4 regions of the Janthinobacterium sp. GW460-12-1-14-LB5 genome follow, and region 3 is predicted to be linked to each of the others. Evidence: predicted binding sites of a transcription regulator. Region 3 holds the regulator's gene; each other region holds the start of a gene.
What was found. The regulator sigma-54, encoded in region 3, starts transcription at its own class of promoters, with help from an activator protein. The targets are predictions, from matches to a motif close to TGGCANGNAANCTGCTTT.
Positions count from the first base shown of each region.

Region 1 (4,011 bases), on a different contig from region 3:
CGCCTATCATCAGCAATTCGCCGTGCGCCATATTGATGATGCCCATCAAGCCAAACGTGATGGCCAGCCCCAGCGCGGCCAGCAGCAGCACGCTGCCCAGGGAAATGCCGTAGAACACATTGCCGGCCAATTCCATGCGCGCCACTCTGCCCTTGATCTGGCGCATGGTCTCGATGGCGGCCAGCTGCACGGCTTCGTCCGGTTCACCCCCCTGCTCCAGCATGGCTTGCAGCACGGGCAGCAGGCGCGCATCGCTGCTGCCGGCCAGGTCCTGCACGGCGGCCTTGCGCGTGGCGGCGTCGGGCGCATGCAGGTTGGCGCTGGCGATCAGCACTTGCAATAGTTGTTGAATGTCAGCGTCGCTTTCCCGTGCCAGCGCCGCGCGGATCAGGGGGATTTGCGCGGGATCAACATCCTTTTGCAAGGCTTGCGCGGCCGCCAGGCGTGCGCTGCGCTCCGGCGCCAGCAGCTGCCAGCCCGACAAGGCGCCTGCCACGGCCGCGCGCAAGCGGTTGTTGACCATCACGCCGTCGATGCCTTCCGGCAGCGGCACGTTCCGGCCGCTTGCCGGGTCATATGCCTGCTCGCCCTCGACGATGTACACCTTGCCGTCGGGCGCGGCGTACAGTTTGTCGTCCTGCAGCGCGTGCAGCACCTTGGCGGCCTCGGGCGTGGCCAGGGCGGCGATCTGCGCGACGGCGGCGACCCTGGCGTCGGAATCGTCGCCGGCCAGCGGCTTGAGCAATTCTGGCGGGATGGCGGCCTGCGCCATGGACGACAGGCACAGGCAGGCGAAGACCAGCAGCGATGTGAATAGCCTCATTGAGTTCCCGGGAAAGCGTTGATGGTCGGCGCCACCGGACACCTGCCCGATGGCGCTGGCGTGGCTTTTACAGCTTCTGCTTACCCTCATTGCCCTTGATAAACGGGCTCCACGGCTGGGCGCGTATCGGTTCCTTGGTTTTCCACACGACATTGAATTGCCCATCGGCCTTGATCTCGCCGATCATCACGGGCTTGTGCAGGTGGTGGTTCGTCGCATCCATGGTCAGGGTGAAGCCCGATGGCGCCTTGACGCTCTGGCCCGCCATGGCGGCGATCACCTTGTCCGTGTCCGTCGATTTGGCCTTTTCCACGGCTTGCGCCCACATGTGGATGCCGACGTAGGTCGCTTCCATCGGGTCGTTCGTCACCACCGAAGCCGCGTTCGGCAGCTTCTGCGCCACCGCATACGCTTTCCACTGCTTGATGAAGGCCGTATTCACGGGATTCTTGACGGATTCGAAATAATTCCACGCTGCCAGATGGCCGAGCAGCGGCTTGGTATCGATGCCGCGCAGCTCTTCCTCGCCCACGGAAAACGCGACGACGGGCACGTCCGTGGCTTTCAGGCCCGCATTGCCCAGTTCCTTGTAGAACGGCACGTTCGAATCGCCATTGATGGTGGAAATGACGGCCGTCTTGCCGCCCGTGGAAAATTTCTTGATGTTGGCGACGATGGTTTGATAGTCGGCATGGCCGAACGGCGTGTAGACCTCGCTGATATCGCTATCCTTGACTCCCTTGCTTTTCAGAAAGGCGCGCAGGATCTTGTTGGTGGTGCGCGGATACACGTAATCCGTGCCCAGCAGCACGAAGCGCCTGGCCCCGCCCCCATCCTTGCTCATCAGGTATTCCACGGCGGGGATCGCTTGCTGGTTCGGCGCGGCGCCCGTATAAAACACATTCTTTTCCAGCTCCTCGCCCTCGTATTGCACCGGGTAAAACAGCAGGCTGTTAAGTTCCTTGAACACCGGCAACACCGACTTGCGCGACACGGACGTCCAGCAGCCGAATACCACGGCCACTTTATCCTGCGCCACCAGCTGTCTCGCTTTTTCCGCAAACAGAGGCCAGTTCGAGGCGGGATCGACGACGACGGCTTCCAGCTTCTTGCCCAGCACGCCGCCCTTGGCATTGATCTCGGCAATCGTCATCAGCGCCACGTCCTTCAGCGACGTTTCGGAAATGGCCATGGTGCCCGACAGGGAGTGCAAAATGCCCACTTTGATGGTATCGGCGGCCAGGGCTGCCTGCATGTAAGTGGACGTGGCCAGGGCCAGTGCGCCGGCGGCGGCCGCTTTCAGGATGATGCGTCGTGACATGGGGACTCCTGTGATGGGTTCGTGGGGGTCGAGCTGGGCTTGCGATGTTGTTAAAGCAGAATGCATGCCAGCGCCAAGAGGTGTCCGCCATGGTGCACGCGGCCCCCGCCGCACGAAAAAAAACCTGGCTGCACAAGGACTGTGCAGCCAGGTTTCAAATTGCCGTAAAACAGTGCGCCGGAGGTTTTAATGCTTGCGCATCAATTCTTGCGCGGCAAGCCTCGCAGGCGGCGCCAGCCCTTGCGGCCCAGCGGGAACAGCAGCACGAACGCGATCAGCCACGGCAGGATGTAGGCCATGGCCGTGATGGCGTTGGCCACGCCTTCCGACAGGTTTTCCGTGAAATTGCCCAGCGCGCGCTTGACGGGGCGCCAGAACGATTGCTTGCCTTCGGCGCTGATGGCCACGTTCAGCAAGTCCGTATCGATGCGCTGCATCAACAGGGCATTGGCGGCCGTCGCCTGCTCCAGCTCCACTTGCACGGTGGCCAGTTCCTTGCTCACCTTGATCAAGGCATCGACGTTCGTGCCCGAGCGCTTTTCCAGGTCTTGCAGCTGGGCCTGGTATTGCCTGAGCATCTCCAGGCGCTTCTTGCTGTCGAGCACAGGACGGCCCAGGTCTTCCACCTTGGTGCCCTGGCTGGTGACGTCGCCTTCGGCCGCGACCAGCGCGACGAGCTTTTTGATGCCGGCCGGCTTGGCCCGCATGCTGATGCGCGCATGCACGTAGCGGCCGCTGTCGACGCTGGAATCGAGCAGCAAACAGCCGTTTTCCGTATCGGCCTTGCAGGCGGCGACGACTTTTTCATACAGGGGCCGCACTTGCGCCTCGCTCGTATCGATGCTGACATTGTGTTCATAGGCAAGAAACTCGCTGCCTTTTTCCTTGCCGTCGAGACGCGCGGCGCTCGATTGCCCGCCGCTCTCGCCCTTGCCGCCGCAACCGGCCAGCAACATCAGGCCTAGCAGGCCAACATACACTTTTTTCATGATTTCTTTCTTGAGATTATTTTTTCAGCGGCAACAATTCGATATCGGGCAAGTGCGCGGCCACGTCCTGCACGGTCGCATGGCCGGTCAGCGAGGCGATCACCTGGGGCAGCGGTGCCGGCCAGATTTCCGGCAGATCGCGCTCTTCCAGCGCCAGCACGGGAAACGCCAGTTGCTCCTGCGGCGGCGTGAAGGCGGCTTTGACCCCGGGCTTGTTGCCGCGCGCATCGATGCGGTACCAGCCAAATTCTTGCAAGTACACGGCATTCAAGCCGTGCAGGCAAAACGGCGGCCCGATTTCGCCAACGGCCAGGCGCTGGTAGCACAGGCCGGCGGGAATGCCGTTGGCGCGCAGCAGCGCCGCCAGCAGATGGCTCTTCGCATAACAGTAGCCCGTGCCATACTGCAACACGTCGGAAGCGCGGCAGGTGACGGGATTGCGCTGGTAATCCCAGCTGTGGGCAATCTCGTCGCGCACGAAGCTAAAGCAGCGGGCCGCGATGGCGGCGTCGCCCACGGCACCTGCCGCCAGTTCGGCCGCCTTGGCGCGCACGACCGGATGGTCGCTGTCGATGTAAGTGCTGCTGGCTAAATACAGGGAAAAGTCGGTAGACATGGCATCCAGGTCATGCAAAAAGATAATGCGCGATTCTAGTCGAAGCGGCACGAAATCGAACGTTTCCTTGCGCAGGAACAAAGAAAATCCACGCCACAGGCAGGCGGGAACGGGGGCGGCGGCTTTGGCGCCGGCCCCGTAGCTGGTATCATGCGGGCAAACGCAGCCGGCCCTGTTGGCCCCGCACATGGCACTACCTTGCGAAGCGGCCCCCGCCGCCGACGCCACCCTACAGATCAGAGAAACGAGTTCCTATGAGCAC
Region 1 is NZ_JBWKYD010000003.1:14,072-18,082, forward strand. Features, by position in the region: gene urtB (urea ABC transporter permease subunit UrtB) at 1-823, opposite strand, end outside; gene urtA (urea ABC transporter substrate-binding protein) at 891-2,144, opposite strand; gene AC07X6_RS03210 (DUF4349 domain-containing protein) at 2,345-3,133, opposite strand; gene AC07X6_RS03215 (transglutaminase-like domain-containing protein) at 3,150-3,749, opposite strand; gene AC07X6_RS03220 (DUF2760 domain-containing protein) at 4,004-4,011, shown strand, end outside.
Region 1: a site for sigma-54 is predicted at 2,197-2,214, ahead of urtA (urea ABC transporter substrate-binding protein). Genes of this name have one in related genera too.

Region 2 (4,011 bases), on a different contig from region 3:
TGGCGCGGGCGCAGCTGCAGCTGGCGCAGGAGCGCGCCAACCTGGAGCGGCGCGTGGCCGAGCGCACGGCCGAACTGGAACAGGTGGCCAGCACCCTGGCGCGCGAAGTGCAGATCCGCCGCGCCAATGAAGAATTGCTGCGCCTGTCGGGCCAGGTCTTCGAAGCCACCCAGGACGCCATCCTGATCACCGACCCGGCCGGCGTCATCGTCACCGCCAATCCCGCGTTTACCCGCATCACCGGCTACGCGGCGCAGGAAGTGGTGGGCACGGACATCATGCGCCTGCATGCCGAATACACGGGCGAAGCGGTGCTGCTGGCCCTGCGCCAGGGCTTGCGCAGCAGCGGCTGCTGGTCGGGCGAGGTGCAGACGCGGCGCAAGAGCGGCGACACCTATCCCTGCCTGCTCAGCGCCTCCACCGTGCACGGCCCCGACGGCGCCGTCGTCAACTACATCGGCGTGTTCCTCGACATCAGCGAGCGCAAGGCCGAGCAGCACCTGATCGATTTCCTCTCCTACCACGACGCGCTGACGGGTTTGCCGAACCGCGTGCTGCTGCGCGAGCGCTTCGAACAGGCGCGCGCGAATGCCTTGCGCGACGGCCAGCAGGTGGTGCTGATGTGCCTGGACCTGGACCGCTTCAAGAACATCAACGATTCGCACGGCCAGGCCGTCGGCGACAAGGCGCTGCAGGTGGTGGCGCGTTTCCTGTCCGGCTGCGTGCGCGAGGGCGACACGGTGGTGCGCCAGGGCGGCGACGAATTCCAGATCCTGCTGCAGGACGATGCCCTGCTGGGCCGCACGCTGGCGCTGGCGCAAACCATCCTGGCCGGCCTGCGCGAAGAACTCAGCGTCGATGGCGAGCGCCTGGCGCTGACGACGAGCATCGGCATCGCCCTGTGCCCGGCCGACGGCGACAGCCTCGACGACGTGCTGCGCCACGCCGACACGGCCCTGGTGCGCGCCAAGGAAATGGGGCGCGACCATTACGCCTTCTTCACGGAGCGCATGGGCAGCGATATCCGCGCCCGCCTGGCCATGCAGCAGCAGCTGCGCGGCGCCATCGGCCGCGATGAATTCGAAGTGCACTACCAGCCGCAGATGTGCTTGCGCACGGGCGCCATGCTGGGCGCGGAAGCGCTGTTGCGCTGGAATAACCCTGTGCTGGGCAAGGTGCCGCCCGGCCTGTTCATTGCGCTGGCCGAGGAGTATGGTTCCATCACGGCCATCGGCGAGTGGGTGCTCGAAAGCGTCTGCGCGCAGATTCGCGTGTGGCACGATGCGGGCCTGGGCAGCATCAAGGTGGCCGTCAACCTGTCCGGCAAGCAGTTCGCGCAGGATCGCACCGTGCCTTTCGTCGAGGCGGCCCTGCGCAAATACGGCATCGCGCCCGCCTGCCTCGGCATCGAGATCACGGAAAGCACGGTGATGGGCGACCCGGACAAGGCCGTGGCGGCCCTGACGCGCCTGAAGGACATCGGCGTGGGCATTTCGCTCGACGACTTCGGCACCGGCTATTCCAGCCTCGGTTACCTGAAGCGCTTCCCCATCGACGTGCTGAAGATCGACAAATCCTTCGTTGACGACGTCACCACCAGCAGCAGCGACGCGGCCATCGCCCGCTCCGTCATCTCGCTGGCGCACAACCTCGACATGCGCGTCATCGCCGAAGGCGTGGAAACGCGCGAACAGGTCGATTTCCTGACGGAACACGGCTGCGATGAAATGCAGGGCTATTATTTCAGCCGCCCCCTCGCGGCCGCCCCATTCACGGACTTGCTGCGCGAACGGCGCACCCTGGCCGTGGCCCAGGCCTAAGTGCCGCGGTGCGGCCGATGCACCATTCCGGTGCGTCCGCCGCAGCGCGGTGCGTGATTCTCACTTTTCCTTCCCCTGACGCTGGCACATATCCTGCTTAGGTAATCGCTTATTTACGCGATTGCCCCGCATGCCAGACAGCAGCCATCCAGTCATGCCTACACCAGCCAGCGCACACGGCGCCTGGCAGGCGCAGCTGCGCCTGGGCTTCGCGCTGCACGATGGCGTCAGCCGCCTCGTCGAGCGCGCGCACAGCGGCCCCTTGCGCGTGCAAAAGCCCTTGTATCCGGAAGGCGACGGCGTCTGCCACGCCATCATCATCCATCCGCCCGGCGGCGTGGTGGGCGGCGACCAGCTGGCCGTCGATGCCACAGCGGGCGAGGGCGCGCACGCCTTGCTCACGTCGCCGGGCGCGGCCAAGTGGTACCGCGCCAACGGCCACGTCTCGGGCCAGCACATCGTGCTGCGCGCCGGCCGCGGCGCCGCCATCGAGTGGCTGCCGCAGGAAAGCATCTTCTTCGACCAGGCTTGCGTGCGGCTGCACCACGAGGTGGAACTGGCGCCGGACGCCGGCTACATCGGCTGCGACATCGTCTGCCTGGGCCGCAGCGCCGCGGGCGAAGTTTTTAATACGGGCAGCATCAGCCAGCAGGTGCAGATCCGCCGCGGCGGCAAGCTGCTGTGGTGGGAGCAGGGCGTGCTGGCCGGCGGCGGCCCGCTGATGGCCAGCCCGCTGGGCCTGGGAGGACATACGGTGTGCGCCACCCTGATCGCCGTCGGCACGCCCATCTCGTCATCCGTGCTGGCCGCCTTGCGCGAGATCAAGGTGCCTGCCGGCGCCGCGTTTGGCGCCACGCAGATGAAAGCGCTGGTCGCGGTGCGCCTGCTGTGCGGCGACAGCGAGGCGGCGCGCCGGATCATGCTGGCTGCCTGGCAGCTGCTGCGCCCCGCCATGCTGGGACGCGCCGCCGTCGTGCCCCGCATCTGGAACACTTAATCAGGAAAGAAGCGCAAGGAAAACCATGGACCTGACACCCCGCGAAAAAGACAAGCTGCTCATTTTTACGGCCGCGCTGCTGGCCGAACGGCGCCTGGCGCGCGGCTTGAAGCTGAATTACCCGGAAGCGGTGGCGCTGATCAGCGCCGCCATCATGGAAGGGGCGCGCGATGGCAAATCGGTGGCGCAGCTGATGTCGGACGGCACGAAGATTCTGTCGCGCGCCGACGTCATGGACGGCATCGCCGAGATGATCCCCGACATCCAGGTGGAAGCGACTTTCCCCGATGGCAGCAAGCTGGTGACCGTGCACCACCCGATACCGTAGTTTTTTTTGCGAAGGAGCCCCTCATGACCCCAGGCGAGTACCAGTTGGAAGAAGGCGAAATCAGCTTGAATGCCGGGCGCGCCACGGCCACCGTGGTGGTGGCCAACCGGGGCGACCGTCCCATCCAGGTCGGCTCGCACTTCCACTTTTTTGAAGTCAATCCGGCGCTGGCCTTCGAGCGCTGGCGCGCCTACGGCATGCGGCTGAACATCACGGCCGGCACGGCCGTGCGCTTCGAGCCGGGCCAGCAGCGCACGGTGGAACTGGTGGCGCTGGCGGGCGAACGCAAGGTGTTCGGCTTCAATGGCGCAGTGATGGGCGAATTGCAAGACACACCACCGGGAAAGGATTGAGATGGCCAGCATTCCCCGCAGCGCGTATGCCGAGATGTTCGGCCCCACCAAGGGCGACCGCATCCGCCTGGCCGACACGGAACTGTTCATCGAGATCGAGCATGACTACGCGATCTACGGCGAAGAGGTGAAATTCGGCGGCGGTAAAGTCATCCGCGACGGCATGGGCCAGTCGCAGCGCTGCGCGGCCGAGGTGATGGACACCGTCATCACGAATGCCGTCATCCTCGACCACTGGGGCATCGTGAAGGCCGACATCGGCCTGAAAAACGGCCTGATCTTCGGCATCGGCAAGGCGGGCAACCCTGACATCCAGCCCGGCGTCACCCTCGCCATCGGCGGCGCGACGGAAATCATCGCCGGCGAGGGCATGATCGTCACGGCCGGCGGCGTCGACACGCACATCCACTTCATCTGCCCGCAGCAGATCGAGGAAGCGCTGATGAGCGGCGTGACCACCATGCTCGGTGGCGGCACGGGGCCGGCCGTGGGCACGGCCGCCACCACCTGCAC
Region 2 is NZ_JBWKYD010000010.1:50,479-54,489, forward strand. Features, by position in the region: gene AC07X6_RS12155 (EAL domain-containing response regulator) at 1-1,820, shown strand, start outside; gene AC07X6_RS12160 (urease accessory protein UreD) at 1,975-2,817, shown strand; gene AC07X6_RS12165 (urease subunit gamma) at 2,843-3,145, shown strand; gene AC07X6_RS12170 (urease subunit beta) at 3,169-3,498, shown strand; gene ureC (urease subunit alpha) at 3,500-4,011, shown strand, end outside.
Region 2: a site for sigma-54 is predicted at 1,903-1,920, ahead of AC07X6_RS12160 (urease accessory protein UreD). Genes of this name have one in related genera too.

Region 3 (4,011 bases):
GTGGCGCAGCGGATGCGCTTGCGCCGGCCAGACGGGGGCAAAGAAACGCGCCACCATGCTGGCATCGACCTCGTCCAGGGTTGAGGGGTTCCAGCGCGGCGCATTGTCCTTGTCGACCACCAGCGCGCGCACGCCCTCGAGCACTTCGCCATGCGCGAAATTGTGGCGCACCAGCGTGCGCTCCATGCGCAGGCAGTCGGCCACGCCCAGGTGGGCGCCCCGCTGCAGCAATTCCAGGGTCACCGACATCATCAAGGGCGAGCGCAGGCGCATGGCCGCCAGGGCCTTCGCGGCGAACGCGCTGTCGTCCTGCGCCAGCGAGGCCATGATGGCGGCCACCGAACCCGCGCCGAAGTGGCGGTCCAGCGCCGCGCGCGCCGTGGCCAGGGAAGCCGCGCCCGCCTCGGCCTGGAACGGCGCCGCCAGCGCCTTGATGGCCACCGGCAAGGCCTCGCCCGGCGTCGAGTCGAACAGGGCCAGCAGCGCCCCCATCTGCGCCTCGGGCAGATACACATCGGCCAGGCCCGTGTACAGGGCATCGGCCGCACCGATGGTCAGGCCCGTCAAGCCCAGGTACAGGCCCAGCCGGCCCGCCAGGCGGGAAAGAAAGTAACTGCCGCCCACGTCGGGGAACAGGCCAATATTGACTTCCGGCATGGCCATGCGCGTGCGGCCCGTGACGATGCGCAACTGGTTGCCGGGCCCGGCTTGCGCCACGCCCATGCCGCCGCCCATCACCACGCCGTCCATCACGGCGATATACGGTTTCGGATAAAAGTGAATGACATGATTTAACGCGTATTCTTCCGTAAAGAAATCTTCCAGCAGGGCGCTGCCGCCTTGCGGCGTGGCCAGGCCCGCATCGTAAAAGAAACGGATATCGCCGCCGGCGCACAGGGCCTTTTCGCTGCTGGAGCGGATCACCACGGCGTCCACCTGCGGATCGTCGCGCCAGGCCAGCAAGGCAGCGCTCAGGGTGCGCACCATCTCCAGCGACAGGGAGTTCAAGGCTTTCGGGCGGTCGAGCACGATGTGGCCCGTGCGGTTGCGGATGGAGGTCTGGACGAAGTCGCTCATGGCAGGCAGGAAAGAAGTGAGGATGGCGCATTCTAGCGCTTTCACCACGGATATTGCGTCCCGCAGGACGCAAAAAAGGGCGCAATGTGCGCCCTTAGTTGATCACAACTGGGGGAAGCCGGTGGCCTTAGACGGCGACGACGGCGTCTTCCTCTGAGTTGTCTGGCAGATGCTTGATCGCCTCTTTACCGTGCCCTTGCACTTTGGTTTTGTACTTCATCACTTGCCTATCGAGCTTGTCGATCAGGGTATCGATCGCGGCATACAGGTCGTGCGCCAGGCTTTCCACATAGACGGTCTTGCCACTCAGACGCAGGTTGACTTCGGCCTTTTGACGTTTTTCTTTCTCTTTGAGGTTATCCACGGTCAGAATCACGGCGATATCGATAACTTGATCGAAATGACGTTTCACGCGCTCCAGCTTCGTTTGTACGTATTCACGGATGGCTGGTGTCACTTCGAGATGATGTCCGCTGATGGTGAGATTCATACACACTCCTAAAGATGATCGGGTTCGTGCGGTCCATCGTATCCGGCCCGCAGAGGAACCGAAAAAAACTTACAAACACTTACGCAGGCTCACTGGCGGAATTTTCAATGCTTCCCGGTATTTGGCAACAGTACGTCGCGCAATCACCATGCCTTGTTCCCCCAGCATGTCCGCAATCTTACTGTCGGATAAAGGATTTTTAGGGTCTTCTGCTCCTGTCAGTTGCACGATCAATGCCCGTATCGCCGTCGATGACGCTTCGCCCCCCGCTTCGGTGGCGACATGGCTACCAAAGAAATATTTCAACTCGAACATGCCGTGCGGGGTCAGCATGTACTTTTGAGTTGTTACCCGCGAGATAGTACTCTCGTGTAAACCCAGTGTATCAGCTATTTCACGGAGCACAAGGGGGCGCATGGCAACGGCCCCATGCGAGAAAAAGTTCTTTTGTCTTTCTACTATCGCCTGTGCCACGCGCAGGATGGTATCGAAGCGCTGACGCATATTCTTGATCAGCCACTTGGCCTCCTGCAACTGCGCACCCATGGCGCCCTCGCCCTTGCCCTGCTTGAGCAAGTTGGCGTACATGGCGTTGACACGCAGGCGCGGCATGACGTCGTTGTTCAGGGTGACTTGCCAGCCATTGCGCGCGCGCTTGACGACGACGTCGGGCACCACGTAATCGGACACGTCCGAGGCGAACACGGCGCCCGGGTGCGGATTACACTGGCGAATCACCGTCTGCGCCTCGCGCAAGTCTTCATCGTCGCAATCGAGGGCTTTTTTCAGCTTGTTGAAATCGCGCTGGGCAAACCAGGCCAGGTGCTTTTCCACGATGACGAGGGCCATGCGCCGCGTCACCATGGCGACGTGCGGCAAGCGCCTGATTTGCAGCGCCAGGCATTCGGACGCATTGCGCGCGCCCACGCCCGGTGGATCGAAACTTTGCAGCAGCGACAAGGCCGTGCGCATCTCGTCGGCGTCGATTTCCAGCTCTTCCGGCAGGCGTGCCAGGATGTCGTCGAGCGATTCCTCCAGGTAGCCATTGTCGTCGAGCGCGTCGATGATCAGCTCGACCAGCGCGCGGTCGCGCAACTCGAGCACCGTCACGCGCATCTGCTCCATCAGGTGCTCGCGCAGGGTGCAGTGATGGGCCTCCAGTTGCGGACGCGAATCTTCATCGTCGGGCGCCTTGCCCCGGCTCGCCTCGCTCCAGTCGCTGTCGCCGCCCTCCGCGGCGGCCGGGCCCTCGCCCGCCTCGCCGTCAAACCCGTCCGCTTCGGCCGGTGCGGCGGGCGCCTCCTGGCCTGGCGGCTGGGGCGGCGCTTCGGCCGGCGCGGCCGTGGAACTCAGGGCGCCGTCGGACAGCAGGCGCAGCGAACGGTCGAGCGGATCGTCGAGGCGTTCGAGCAAGGGATTGTCCGTCAGCAGCTGCTCGAGTTCCTGGTGCAATTCCAGGGTGGATAATTGCAGCAGGCGTATCGATTGCTGCAACTGCGGCGTCAGTGCCAGGTGCTGCGACGTGCGCAGCTGCAATGATTGTTTCATTGGCTCACATGCGGAAGTGTTCGCCCAGATAGACCCGGCGTACCGACTCGTTCGCGATGATGTCGTCGGGGCGTCCCGACGCCAGCACCGAGCCCTGGTTGATGATGTAGGCACGGTCGCAAATACCCAGCGTCTCGCGCACATTATGATCGGTAATCAGCACGCCGATATTGCGCTCCTTCAAGAAACGCACGATGCGCTGGATTTCGATCACGGCGATCGGATCCACGCCGGCAAACGGCTCGTCGAGCAGCACGAAACGCGGGTCGGTGGCCAGCGCGCGGGCGATTTCCACGCGGCGGCGCTCGCCGCCGGACAGGGACAGGGCCTGGTTCTCGCGCAGCTTTTCAATCTGCAAGTCGGCCAGCAGTTTATCCAGGCGCTCCTCGATCTCGGCCTTCTTCAGGGGACGGCCTTCGACGGTCTGGATTTCCAGCACGGCGCGGATATTGTCTTCCACCGTCAGCTTGCGGAACACGGACGCTTCCTGCGGCAGGTACGACAGGCCCATCTGCGCGCGGCGGTGGATCGGCAGGCTGGAAATGTCCACGCCGCTGATATCGATGCTGCCGCCGTCCGACGGCACCAGGCCGACGATCATGTAGAACGAAGTCGTCTTGCCGGCGCCGTTCGGCCCCAGCAGACCCACCACTTCGCCGCATTCGACTTGCAGCGAGACATCATGCACGACTTGGCGCTTGCCATAGGTTTTTTGCAGCCCGCGAACGATCAGGGTGCTGCCACAACGGGTATTGTCCATTATTTCTTTCCTGGCGCGGGCGTAGCCGGCGCTTTCTCCGCCGCCGGCGCCTTGTTCTTCGGCTGGATCACCATGCGCACGCTGCCGCCATCGGGGGTGCTGGTGCCGCTGTCGGAATTTTCCATCGCAAACACTT
Region 3 is NZ_JBWKYD010000004.1:121,384-125,394, forward strand. Features, by position in the region: gene AC07X6_RS05180 (3-hydroxyisobutyryl-CoA hydrolase) at 1-1,077, opposite strand, end outside; gene hpf (ribosome hibernation-promoting factor, HPF/YfiA family) at 1,205-1,567, opposite strand; gene AC07X6_RS05190 (RNA polymerase factor sigma-54) at 1,637-3,115, opposite strand; gene lptB (LPS export ABC transporter ATP-binding protein) at 3,120-3,875, opposite strand; gene lptA (lipopolysaccharide transport periplasmic protein LptA) at 3,875-4,011, opposite strand, start outside.

Region 4 (4,011 bases), on a different contig from region 3:
ATATCGAGGATGTCTGGCTGTATCTGCACCTGATGTTCGAACTGATCTGGCGCTACCGTTTTTTTTACCGCGACCTCAATGATTTGCTCTCGCGCAACCGCAAGCTGGAATTGCACTTCAAATTGATCCTGGCGCACAAGATCAAGGTGGCCACGCAGCTGTGCGAAGACTTGCGCAGCGAACAGTCGCTCGAAGCGTCGGACATGGAAGTGGCTGCCATGGCGACGAATATGGTGGTCGTTGCCACCTACTGGCTGTCGTACGAGTATGTGCGCAACCCGCGCAAGTACAGCGAGCAGCAATCGATGTCCGATGCGCTGGCGCGCGGCTGCTACCAGGTGCTGTCCCTGATCGGGCCGTATTTGCGCAATGAAACGCATTTGCTGTTTCGCAAACTGTCGGAAGAGTATGTGACCAAACTCAAGAACGACTGACGCGGCTGCTGGCGCCGCGTCGTCATTTACAGGAGAGATCGATGGCTTGGAAACAATTTCCCTATCCGGACGAGGCATATGTCTACACGCCGCAGACCCTGGAAGCGGCCTGGGCGCGCCTGCATGCGGGCGATGTGGAACCGTTTCCCACGCACCCGGCGCTGGTGCAAGCCTGGCTGGCCTTCCATGCGGGCGACTTCGAGCGCGCCGTGAAGCTGGGCCTGGCCATCGGCGTGCCCGGCTATGCGGTGGCGCACAAGGCGACCTGCATCTATGCCACGCACCTGGAAGTGGACGACAGCCAGAAACTCGACATGTACGAAGAAGTGGCCGAGCGCTGCGAGCGCCAGCAGAGCGAGCAGCCGGACAATCCGGCCGGCTACTACTGGCATGCCTACAGCCTGGGCCGCTATGCGCTGGGCACCTCCGTCGTCAAGGCCCTGGCGCAAGGCATGGGCGCGCGCGTGCGCAACAGCCTGGACCGCACGATGACGGTGGCGCCCATGCATGCGGAAGCGCATATCGCGTTTGGGATTTATCATACGGAAATTATCGACAAGGTCGGCGCCATGATCGGCAGCCTGACCTACGGCGCCAACAAGGAAGACGGCTACCAGCACTTCAAGACGGCGCTGGCCCTGACGCCGTATTCGGCGCTGGCGCACAGCGAATATGCGCGCGCGTTGAATATGCTCGATGGAAAGAAAAAGCTGGCGGAAGCGCTGGCCCTGTATGAAAAGGCGGCCCAGTGCGTGGCACTGGACGCCAAGGAGCGCCTCGAGGTCGAGGCGGCGATCGATGAATTGAAAGGGTAGGGATTACTGTGATCAAGGCTTTATGTGTGTATTGCGGCGCCAACGCGGGCGTCTCGCCCGACTATGCGGTGGCGGCGCGCGAACTGGCGCGCGTGCTGGTGGCGGAAAATATCTCGCTCGTGTACGGCGGCGGCAAGGTGGGCCTGATGGGCGTGATCGCCGACGAAGTGCTGCGCCTGGGCGGCGAGGTGACGGGCGTGATCCCGACCCAGCTGGTCGAGCGCGAAGTGGGCCACATGGGCTTGACGCGCCAGTTCATTGTGAAGGACATGCACGAGCGCAAGGCGATGATGGCCAGCCTGTCCGATGCCTTCATCGCCATGCCCGGCGGCTACGGCACCCTGGAAGAGCTGTTCGAGATGCTGACCTGGGCCCAGCTGGGCTTGCACGCCAAGCCCATCGGCTTGCTCAATGTCGACCGTTTTTATGATGGCTTGATCGCCTTCGTGCAAAACGGCAAGGAGCAGGGTTTCATCCGTCCGCAGCACGCCGCTTTCCTGAACGCCGATGCCGATCCCGCAGCGCTGGTGCAGCGCCTGAAGGAGTGCGCGCCCTAGTATTGTCGGTGCGATGCGATACGGCCATGCCCTGAAAAGTGCATGGCTTTTTTTATTTCTACACGGAAAAATTGATCAAGCTCAACAATTCAATTAATAAAAATATGTCCAGAATGTTTCTTTGTATGCATGTTTTTTTTGAAAATGAAGATGCTTTTTATATATGAATGTGGTCTACTGGCGTTGTTCAAAAGACAGGTCGTCGGACGCCCGGTGCAGCGCTTCCCGCGCTCCCGCGACGACGCCCAGGAATTGCAAGTTGCCACAATCTCGCCACTTCATCATCTTGAAAGGATGCTATTTTGAAACCAATGACCTTCTTGCGCGCGACCGCCGTCGCCGCCATCCTCGCCGCTGGCGGTGCCCACGCACAAAGCACCACCATCGGCTTCGATGCGCTGGAGCAGCCCGGCATCTTCGGTTCCGTCTTCAACTCCTATTCCGAAGGGGGCTACGATTTCGACAGCAGCTTCCTGGGCCTGTTGAGTTCTGCCCATCAAAGCAACTTCGCCTATGCGGGCTCGGCCGGCCTTGGCGCCACGGTGCTGACGACGACAACCTTGAGCCGTACCGATGGCGCGGCGTTTTCGCTCAGCTCGATCAGCCTGGCTGACTTCGTGAGCTTGCCAGGCTCCTACGATGTCACGTTCGTCGGCCACCAGGTGGGCGGCGGCACGGTGACCCAGACCTTCAGCCTCGATGGCAGCCACACGTTCAGCGATTACACGTTCACTGGCTTCAACAACCTGCTGTCGGCATCGTGGAAGGAAGGTGCCTTCCACACCTTCCAGGTCGATAACATCGCCGCCAGCGTGAGCGCCGTGCCGGAACCTGCCACGTATGGCATGTTGCTGGGTGGACTGGGCCTGCTGGCCTTTTTGCGCCGCCGCAAGAACGCGGCCTGAGCCTGACCAAGGCGCCGGCTTTGCCGGTCCGCGCGTAAAAAAAAGCCGCCATTTGGCGGCTTTGTCATGCTGTCCGGCACTGGCCGTCACGACCACAGGCGCTGGCCCGACAGGTCGAGCTGGGTCAGGTACAGCCGCACGTCGAATTCGTACTGGTGGTATTGCGGTTCCATATACGTGCACAGCTTGTAGAAAGCCTTGTCGTGTTGCTTTTCCTTCACGTGTGCCAGTTCGTGCACGGCGATCATGCGCAGGAATTCCAGCGGCACTTCCTTGAACATGGTGGCCACGCGGATTTCATGCTTGGCCTTGAGTTTGCCACCCTGCACGCGCGAAATCGAGGTATGCAAGCCCAGCGCATGCTGGATCACATGGATCTTGCTGTCGAACGCCACCTTGTTGATGGGCTCGGCATTGCGCAGGAATTCATTCTTCAAATCCTGCACGTACTGGTATAAAGCCTTGTCATTGCGCACGTCATGCGCGTTCGGGTAGCGTTTTAACAACACTTCTCCCAGCTTGTCCTGCGCGATCAGTTGCTGCACTTGCGTTTGCGTTTGTTCGGAATAGGCGCTCAGGTATTTCAGGGATGGCTGCATGCGGGGGCGGGCGGGGCGCGGAGGTGTCGGTAAGGCGAGAATGTACCATACCGCCGCGCCCCGCGTGCTGCGGCTGCCCCGGCACGGGGCCGCTGCAGCCGCCCCGTGCCGTCGTCAAGCCGGGTGGCAGCCCAGCCGTCAACCCTTGTCGTCCTCGTCCTTGTTGCCCTGCCGGCCAGTCTTCGATTGCTGCTCGGTGCTGCCGCTGCGTGCCGCCGTGCTGCTGCGGCTTTCATTGGCGCGCTGGGCCGATTGCCGGCTTTCACCGCCCTTGCGGCCGATTTCCGCCATGTGTTCGCGGTTGCGGCTGACGGCTTCACCCCCTTTCTGCCCGGCCCGGCGTGCCTCTTCCGAGTCGAATTCATGCGCCGTGCCCTTTTGATGGGCTGCCTGGCCGCCCTTGCTGGCGATTTCGCGCTGCTGCTCCTCGTTCATGGCGGCGAAGCCGCGCTTGCTCGTGCCTTTGGTGCTGCCCGCTTCGCCGGCTTTCTGGCTGCTGCCAGCGCCTTTGCCCTGTTCATTACCTTGATTGCTAGCCATGTCGCTCTCCTTGCTGTCGAGTGGTGGTGTTCAATGTGCCTGATCGGATTGCCGGCTGGTATCGCGGCTGCGGGCCACACCGTCGCTGCGGCCCGCGGCATGCATTTTTTCGATCATTTCACGCTGGCGCTGCGTGGCTTTTTCCGTTTCTTCCGCCGTCT
Region 4 is NZ_JBWKYD010000011.1:45,751-49,761, reverse strand. Features, by position in the region: gene AC07X6_RS13105 (TetR/AcrR family transcriptional regulator) at 1-434, shown strand, start outside; gene AC07X6_RS13100 (tetratricopeptide repeat protein) at 476-1,249, shown strand; gene AC07X6_RS13095 (LOG family protein) at 1,261-1,806, shown strand; gene AC07X6_RS13090 (PEP-CTERM sorting domain-containing protein) at 2,118-2,711, shown strand; gene AC07X6_RS13085 (YgjP-like metallopeptidase domain-containing protein) at 2,798-3,310, opposite strand; gene AC07X6_RS13080 (KGG domain-containing protein) at 3,449-3,850, opposite strand; gene AC07X6_RS13075 (phasin family protein) at 3,881-4,011, opposite strand, start outside.
Region 4: a site for sigma-54 is predicted at 1,834-1,851, ahead of AC07X6_RS13090 (PEP-CTERM sorting domain-containing protein). Genes of this name have one in related genera too.